2 linked regions of the Sinorhizobium fredii genome follow. Each later gene encodes a partner of the first gene's protein in a complex. Links are inferred from orthologs where the notes say so. Each region holds a gene or a part of one and is shown in the gene's direction. Other genes may lie near its edges.

What was found.
Region 2: the proteins of secA (region 1) and secY are in contact, whole or in part, in a crystal structure (PDB 3DIN), measured with the Thermotoga maritima proteins. The link is inferred for Sinorhizobium fredii from one-to-one orthologs. Residues at the interface, in WP_004082002.1 of Thermotoga maritima: Glu261, Ala262, Arg263, Lys300, Ala301, Arg302, Thr303, Ile304, Ile305, Leu323, Tyr324, Asp325, Pro326, Val329, Ser330, Tyr333, Ile336, Lys340, Phe345, Val349, Glu363, Phe364, Tyr374, Ser375, Gly376, Gly377, Glu393, Ile395, Thr482, Ser483; in WP_004081795.1 of Thermotoga maritima: Glu108, Gly109, Glu110, Glu111, Ala236, Glu237, Arg238, Arg239, Ile240, Thr241, Ile242, Gln243, Tyr244, Ala245, Arg246, Arg247, Val248, Thr249, Gly250, Arg251, Arg252, Val253, Tyr254, Gly256, Ala257, Ser258, Thr259, Tyr260, Leu261, Pro262.

What each region holds. Positions count from the first base shown.
Region 1 is NZ_CP024307.1:3,224,595-3,229,214, forward strand. What follows is about bases 768-4,062. They hold secA (preprotein translocase subunit SecA), read left to right. Parts: upstream 768-1,156; coding sequence 1,157-3,862; downstream 3,863-4,062. Other genes in these bases: NXT3_RS15855 (peptidylprolyl isomerase), read right to left, coding at 768-908; NXT3_RS15865 (lipopolysaccharide biosynthesis protein), read left to right, coding at 4,022-4,062. Also shown: more of NXT3_RS15855, read right to left, coding at 54-767; more of NXT3_RS15865, read left to right, coding at 4,063-4,620. UniProt on the Escherichia coli protein: Required for protein export, interacts with the SecYEG preprotein conducting channel.
Region 2 is NZ_CP024307.1:1,508,740-1,512,251, forward strand. What follows is about bases 663-3,512. They hold secY (preprotein translocase subunit SecY), read left to right. Parts: upstream 663-1,342; coding sequence 1,343-2,683; downstream 2,684-3,512. Other genes in these bases: rplO (50S ribosomal protein L15), read left to right, coding at 663-1,104; NXT3_RS07320 (adenylate kinase), read left to right, coding at 2,680-3,258; rpsM (30S ribosomal protein S13), read left to right, coding at 3,490-3,512. Outside these bases: rpsE (30S ribosomal protein S5), read left to right, coding at 1-401; rpmD (50S ribosomal protein L30), read left to right, coding at 414-617; more of rplO, read left to right, coding at 631-662. UniProt on the Escherichia coli protein: The central subunit of the protein translocation channel SecYEG. Consists of two halves formed by TMs 1-5 and 6-10.

The sequences.
Region 1 (4,620 bases):
CTCTTCTCCGCTCTGGCACGGGACCGTCCTTGAGGGTGGCGGCCCCGAAAAAGCTACTGGCCTTGGCGCGCCTTGCCGGCGTCTTCATAGGCCTTCTTCAGCGCCGGATCGGAAATCTCGACGCCGGTCGCCTTTTTGGCAGTGTCCAGCAGCGCAAGGTACTTGTCGCGCATGACGAGCTGACGAACCTGCGGCTCGACCTGCTCGAGCGTCGGCGGCGCCTGCGGACGCTTGTCCTCGACCAGGATCACGTGGAAGCCGAACTGGGTCTTGACCGGCATCTTTGTATAGCTGCCCTTCTCGAGCGCGAAAGCAGCCGTCTCGAATTCCGGCACCATCCGGCCCTTGGTGAAGTAGCCGAGGTCGCCGCCATCGTCCTTGTTCGGATCGGTGGACTTGGCCTTGGCGAGTTCGACGAAGCTCTTGCCGGCGTCCAGTTCCTTGATGATCGCCTTGGCCTCGTCCTCGGTCTTGACGAGGATGTGGCGGGCCTTGACTTCTTCCTGCGCCGGGATGGCGGCGATTTCCTTGTCGTAGCGTGCCTTGACCTCTTCCTTCGTCACCGCATCGACGACGTGCTTCTTGAAGAAGGCGTTGTGAAGTTCGCGCTCGGTTAGGAAGGCGACACGCTGCTTGAAGGTCGCGTCGTTCTGCAGGCCTTCCTTCTCGGCATCCTTGACGAGCAGCTTGACGTCGATGACGGCGGAAAGGGCTGCGGCGCGCTTCTGTTCGTCGGGCATCCGCTGGAGCTGCGGATCGAGGCTGGTGATCGCGAGATCAAGCTCCGACTGACGGATTTCCTGCCCGCCGACCTTCGCGACGACCGGATCGGTCCCTTCGGCGCGGGCGACGCCTGCGGCCATCATCGCGACCAGCGCCGCGGCCGCCAGGGTCTTGTATCTAGACATGTTTCTTACCTTTCACCATTGGCCGCCAGCGCGATTGCCTCCGGCCCTTCGAGGGGGCTGCACAACACCAGAATGTGGCGGTTCTGTAGCCGTCCGGCCGCGCAAGTGCGTTGACATAATCCGACCCCCCTCTTATCTGTCACGCAACCTCGCGTCCAGAACAGTTTCCGGGCGTTTCACGGCATTAGACGGTTTTTCGAGCCGGACCTGAAACTCCCAGGGCGATAAATAAGGAAAGGACCATTCGGATGGTCAGTCTCGGCGGCCTTGCCCGCAAGTTGTTTGGTTCCGCCAACGATCGCCGCGTCCGCGGCTACCAGGGTCGGGTGGACGCAATCAACGCTCTCGAAGCCGACATGAAAACGCTGAGCGACGAAGCGCTCGCTGCAAAGACGGTGGAGTTTCGGAGCCAACTCGGCGAAGGCAAGACCCTCGACGACCTCCTTGTGCCGGCCTTTGCCGTGGTGCGCGAGGCCGCCCGCCGCGTTCTCGGCCTGCGTCCCTTCGACGTCCAGCTCATCGGCGGCATGATCCTGCACGAGCGCTCCATCTCCGAAATGAAGACCGGCGAAGGCAAAACGCTGGTGGCGACGCTGCCCGTCTACCTTAACGCGCTCGCCGGCAAGGGCGTGCATGTCGTCACCGTCAACGACTATCTCGCCCAGCGCGACGCCAGCATGATGGGGCGGATCTACGGCTTCCTCGGCCTGACGACGGGCGTCATCGTCCACGGCCTCACCGACGAGCAGCGCCGCGACGCCTATGCCTGCGACGTCACCTACGCGACCAACAACGAGCTCGGCTTCGACTATCTGCGCGACAACATGAAATACGAGCGCGCCCAGATGGTGCAGCGCGGTCACTTCTTCGCGATCGTCGACGAGGTGGACTCGATCCTGGTCGACGAGGCGCGCACGCCACTGATCATCTCCGGCCCGCTCGACGACCGCTCGGATCTCTACAATACGATCAATGACTTCATTCCGCTGCTGTCGCCGGAAGACTACGAGATCGACGAAAAGCAGCGCTCGGCCAATTTCTCGGAGGAGGGCACCGAGAAGCTCGAAAACCTCTTGCGCCAAGCCGGGCTCCTGAAGGGCGAGTCGCTCTACGACATCGAGAACGTGGCGATCGTCCACCACGTCAACAACGCGCTGAAGGCGCACAAGCTGTTCACGCGTGACAAAGACTATATCGTGCGCAACGGCGAGATCGTCATCATCGACGAGTTCACCGGCCGCATGATGCCGGGGCGTCGCTACTCCGAAGGTCAGCATCAGGCGCTGGAAGCCAAAGAAAAGGTGCAGATTCAGCCCGAGAACCAGACGCTCGCCTCGGTCACCTTCCAGAATTACTTCCGCATGTACGAAAAGCTTGCCGGCATGACCGGCACCGCGGCGACGGAAGCCGAGGAATTCGGCAACATCTACGGCCTGGAAGTGGTCGAAGTGCCGACCAATCTGCCGATCAAGCGCCTCGACGAGGACGACGAGGTCTATCGCACCGCGGGCGAGAAGTACAAGGCGATCATCGACGAGATCAAGGCGGCCCACGAGCGCGGCCAGCCGATGCTCGTCGGCACCACCTCGATCGAGAAGTCCGAGCTGCTCGCCGATATGCTGAAGAAGAGCGGCTTCTCGAAATTCCAGGTGCTGAACGCCCGTTACCACGAGCAGGAAGCCTATATCGTCGCCCAGGCCGGCGTGCCGGGCGCCGTCACCATCGCAACCAACATGGCCGGCCGCGGCACCGACATCCAGCTCGGCGGCAACCCGGACATGCGCATCCAGCAGGAACTGGCCGAGGTCGAGCCCGGCCCCGAGCGCGATGCGCGCGAAAAGGCGATCCGCGAGGAGGTGCAGAAGCTCAAGGACAAGGCGCTCGCCGCCGGCGGCCTTTATGTCCTTGCCACCGAACGCCACGAAAGCCGCCGCATCGACAACCAGTTGCGCGGCCGCTCCGGCCGCCAGGGCGACCCGGGCCGCTCGAAGTTCTTCCTGTCGCTGCAGGACGATTTGATGCGCATCTTCGGCTCCGACCGCATGGACGGCATGCTGCAGAAACTGGGCCTCAAGGAGGGCGAGGCGATTGTCCATCCGTGGATCAACAAGGCGCTCGAACGCGCCCAGAAGAAGGTCGAGGCCCGCAACTTCGACATCCGAAAGAACCTCTTGAAATATGACGACGTGCTCAACGACCAGCGCAAGGTCATCTTCGAGCAGCGTCTCGAACTCATGGACGCGGAAAGCGTCACCGAGACGGTCACCGACATGCGCAACGAAGTGATCGGGGATATCGTCGCCAAGCGCATTCCCGAGCGAGCCTATGCCGAGCAGTGGGATGCGGAAGGACTTAAGGCCGACGTCCAGCAATACCTCAACCTCGACCTCCCGATTACCGAATGGGTCGCCGAGGAAGGGATCGCCGAGGACGACATTCTGGAGCGCATCACCGCCGCCGCCGACAAGGCCGCCGCCGAACGCGCCGAGCGCTTCGGGCCGGAGATCATGCAATATGTCGAGCGCTCGGTCGTGCTGCAGACGCTCGATCACCTCTGGCGCGAGCACATCGTCAACCTCGACCATCTCCGCTCGGTCATCGGCTTCCGCGGCTACGCCCAGCGCGACCCGCTGCAGGAATACAAGTCCGAAGCCTTCGAGCTCTTTCAGGCCCTGCTCGTCAATCTCCGCCAGGCGGTATCGGCGCAGCTGATGCGCGTCGAACTGGTGCGCGAGGCGCCCCAGGAGCCGCAGCCGCTGCCGCCTATGGAAGCCCATCATTTCGACCCGATTACCGGCGAGGACGACTTCGCGCAGGTGGCGCTTGGCGCCGCCTCCCCGGCAAAGCGCAACGCCGCAGACCCCTCCACTTGGGGCAATGTCGGGCGCAACGAGCCCTGCCCCTGCGGTTCGGGCAAGAAATACAAGCATTGCCACGGAAGCTACGAAGCCTGACGAGATGCCGCCTCCGGGCGGCATTTTCGCGTCCGAGACCGCGCCGCAGAGCGGCCTGCTGAACCGTTTGTTAACGCTGTTCTGGCAGAAGTGATGCCCTGTATTGCGTAATCTCAGGGTGTCTTCGTGTTGATGGCGGTATGTCAAACGGCCGGACGAATGCTGCCGTCGGCGCTGAGGCACCGCCTGTCCGATTCCGTGCAGCGGCTCCTGCCCGTGCTCACCGGCTCCGATACCCGCAGTCGCGCCCAGCGCATGGCGCTGATCGCCTTTGCGATCCGCATCCTAAGCGCGGCAATCGCCTTCGCCTCGCAGATCTTTCTCGCGCGCCTGATGGGCGAGTTCGAATACGGCATCTTCATCTTCGTCTGGGTGATGACGGTCCTGTTCGGCAATCTCTCCTGCCTCGGGCTCCCCACCGCGGTTATCCGGTTCCTGCCGGAATACAGCACCACTTCGGAGCTTCCGGAAATCCGCGGCCTGACGACGACGGCGCGCATCTTCGCCCTCCTTTCCGCAACCGCCCTTGCCGCGATCGGCGCAGCGGGTCTGTGGCTCTTCGGCACGGCAATCGAGAGCTACTACTTCGTGCCCCTCTATCTCGGCCTCATTACCCTGCCGATGATTGCGCTCGGCGACGTGATGGACGGCACGGCGCGCGCCCATAGCTGGCCGGTTGCGGCAATGAGCCCGACCTTCCTCGTGCGGCCCTTGCTGATCCTCGCCTTCATGGTCCTGGCAACGGTCGCGGGCCTGCC
Region 2 (3,512 bases), 1.7 Mb from region 1 along the record:
TCGGCTTCGGCCATGGCAAGGCACGCGAAGTGCCGGAGGCCATCCGCAAGGCGACGGAAGCCGCCAAGCGCGACCTGATCTTCGTACCGCTGCGCGGCGGCCGCACGCTGCATCACGACGTTAACGGCCGCCACGGCGCCGGCAAGGTGCTGCTGCGCTCGGCCAAGCCCGGTACCGGTATCATAGCCGGTGGCCCGATGCGCGCCGTCTTCGAAACGCTCGGCGTTCACGACGTCGTTGCCAAGTCGACCGGTTCGTCGAACCCCTACAACATGGTTCGCGCCACCTTCGACGCGCTCAAGAACCAGATGCACCCGAAGGACATCGCGGCACAGCGCGGCATGAAGTACGCCGCGCTCCAGGCCCGTCGCGTTGCCGCCGGCGCTGCTTCCGAAGAATAAGGGAGCTGACAGATGGCTAAGAAAGAAGTTGCCAAGAAGACGGTTACCGTCGAGCAGATTGGTAGCCCCATCCGCCGTCCCGCCGTACAGCGTCAGACGCTCATCGGTCTGGGCCTCAACAAGATGCACCGGGTTCGCACGCTGGAGGACACTCCGGCCGTTCGCGGCATGATCCGGGCCGTCCAGCACCTCGTTCGCGTCGTCGACGAGAAGTGAGGGGGATCGAGATATGAAACTGAATGAAATCAAAGACAACGAAGGCGCAACCAAGAGCCGCAAGCGTCTTGGCCGCGGTATCGGCTCCGGTTCCGGCAAGACCGCCGGCCGCGGCGTGAAGGGCCAGAAGGCCCGTTCCGGCGTGGCGATCAACGGCTTCGAAGGCGGTCAGATGCCCATCTACCGCCGTCTGCCGAAGCGCGGCTTCAACAACATCTTCGCTTCGGAGTTTGTTGTCGTGTCGCTCGGCCGTATCCAGACGGCAATCGATGCCAAAAAGCTCGACGCCTCGAAGATCGTCGATGCGGCTGCCCTGAAGGCGGCCGGCGTCATCCGTCGCGAGAAGGATGGCGTTCGTGTCCTCGCCGACGGCGAGCTGAAGGCGAAGATTTCGCTCGAAGTCGCAGGCGCTTCCAAGCCGGCCGTCGAGAAGATCGAAAAGGCCGGCGGCTCGGTGAAGCTGCTGGCAGCCGCCGCTGCGGAATAATATGACTGATGAACCGCCCGGGGTGCTTCACGCCGGGCGGTTTTGCTCCCATATGTGAGCCTCACGTCCGAGGGCGGCGAATCACTTGCCGCGAAAGGGACACAACGGAAACCACGGTGAGGCATCCGATTGCAGCGACAATCGCCTCGCGCCCGGTTTTCATCGACGAAGACTTACTCTTGCCGGAACTGACCGGGTTTCTCCCGCTGTTTCCGAGACTTGGTACGCGGAGAATTGCATGGCTTCTGCAGCGGAACAGCTCGCCTCGAACCTGAATTTTTCGACTTTCGCGAAGGCGGAAGATCTGAAGAAACGGCTCTGGTTCACCCTCGGTGCGCTTCTGGTTTACCGTCTTGGCACCTATATCCCGCTGCCCGGCCTCAACCCGGCCGCGTTCGCCCAGGCCTTCCAGGGCCAGGCCGGCGGCATCCTCGGCCTCTTCAACATGTTCTCGGGCGGTGCAGTGGAGCGCATGGCGATCTTCGCGCTCGGCATCATGCCCTATATCTCCGCTTCGATCATCGTGCAGCTGATGACCTCGGTCGTCCCGGCGCTCGAACAGTTGAAGAAGGAAGGCGAGCAGGGCCGCAAGGTCATCAACCAGTATACCCGCTACGGCACGGTGCTGCTCGGCGCCTTGCAGGCCTACGGCATTGCCGTGGGTCTCGAGAGCGGTAGCGGCCTCGTCAACGATCCGGGCTGGTTCTTCCGGATTTCGACGGTGATTTCGCTGCTCGGTGGCACGATGTTCCTGATGTGGCTCGGCGAGCAGATCACTTCGCGCGGCATCGGCAACGGCATTTCGCTGATCATCTTCGCCGGCATCGTCGCCCATCTGCCGACGGCGCTTGCCGGAACCCTTGAGCTCGGCCGCACCGGCGCCCTCTCGACGCCGCTGATCCTGGCGATCATCGTCATGGTGGTTGCGGTCATTGCCCTAATCGTCTTCGTCGAGCGCGCCCAGCGCCGCTTGCTGATCCAGTATCCGAAGCGCCAGGTCGGCAACCGCATGTTCCAGGGCGACACGTCCCACCTGCCGCTGAAGCTCAACACCTCGGGCGTCATCCCGGCGATCTTCGCCTCGTCGCTGCTGCTGCTGCCCGCAACGCTTGCCGGCTTCGCCAATGCCGCGACGCTGCCCGGCTGGGCGACCGCCATCGTCGGGGCGCTGGCGCACGGCCAGCCGCTCTACATGTTCTTCTACGGCGCGATGATTGCCTTCTTCGCTTTCTTCTACACCGCGATCGTCTTCAATCCGAAGGACACAGCCGATAACCTGAAGAAGCACGGTGGCTTCATTCCGGGGATTCGCCCCGGTGAGCGCACGGCCGAATACATCGACTACGTGCTGACACGTATCACTGTAGTCGGTGCGATTTACCTGATTTTCGTCTGCATTCTGCCCGAAATCCTCATTTCGCAGACTGGTGTGCCGTTCTACCTTGGTGGTACGTCGCTTTTGATTGTTGTCAGCGTCACCCTTGATACGGTAGCACAGATCCAGGGTCACCTCATTGCCCAGCAGTATGAGGGGCTGATCAAGAAGTCGAAGCTGCGCGGAGGAAAGAGGGGACGATGAGACTTATTTTTTTGGGACCGCCGGGCGCTGGCAAGGGTACGCAGGCCAAGCTTCTGACGGAGAAATACGGCATCCCGCAGCTTTCCACAGGGGACATGCTCCGGGCCGCCGTTGCCCAGGCGACCGAGGTCGGCAAGCGCGCGAAAGCGGTCATGGATGCCGGCCAGCTGGTCTCCGATGAGATCGTCAATGAAATCGTCTCCGACCGCATCGACGCTGCGGACTGCGCCAAGGGCTTCATCCTCGACGGCTATCCGCGCACGGTTCCGCAGGCGATTGCGCTCGACCGGATGCTTGAGAGCAAAGGCCTGAAACTGGATGCGGTCATCGAGTTGAAGGTCGACGAGGCAGCCCTTGTCCGGCGCATGGAGAATCGCGTGGCGGAAACCGTTGCCGCCGGTGGCACGGTGCGCTCCGACGACAATCCCGAGGCCTTCAAAAAGCGGCTGACGGAATACCGGGAAAAGACGGCTCCGCTTTCGGACCATTATGCCCGCACCGGTCAGTTGAAGACCGTGGACGGGATGGCGGACGTGAGAGCGGTCACCGCCGAGATCGACAAGATTCTGGCATAGGCTGCGCCTTTGCCAAAATGGAAGCGCCGGGGAGTTGACTTTTCCGGGTGATTCCTCCAAAGACAGCGTCAACTCGCGACATGCGAAGCGATCGGCGCGGTCTTCAAAACAAGGAAGTCCGGGTACGGTCGTTTTTGACGTGTCTCGAACCTCAATTAACGTGCGGCTCTTCGAGGTCGCGTAACGAAGCACCTATTGCCGGATGGCAACTGGAACGCAAGGAGAATAGACGTGGCACGTATCGCTGGCGTCAA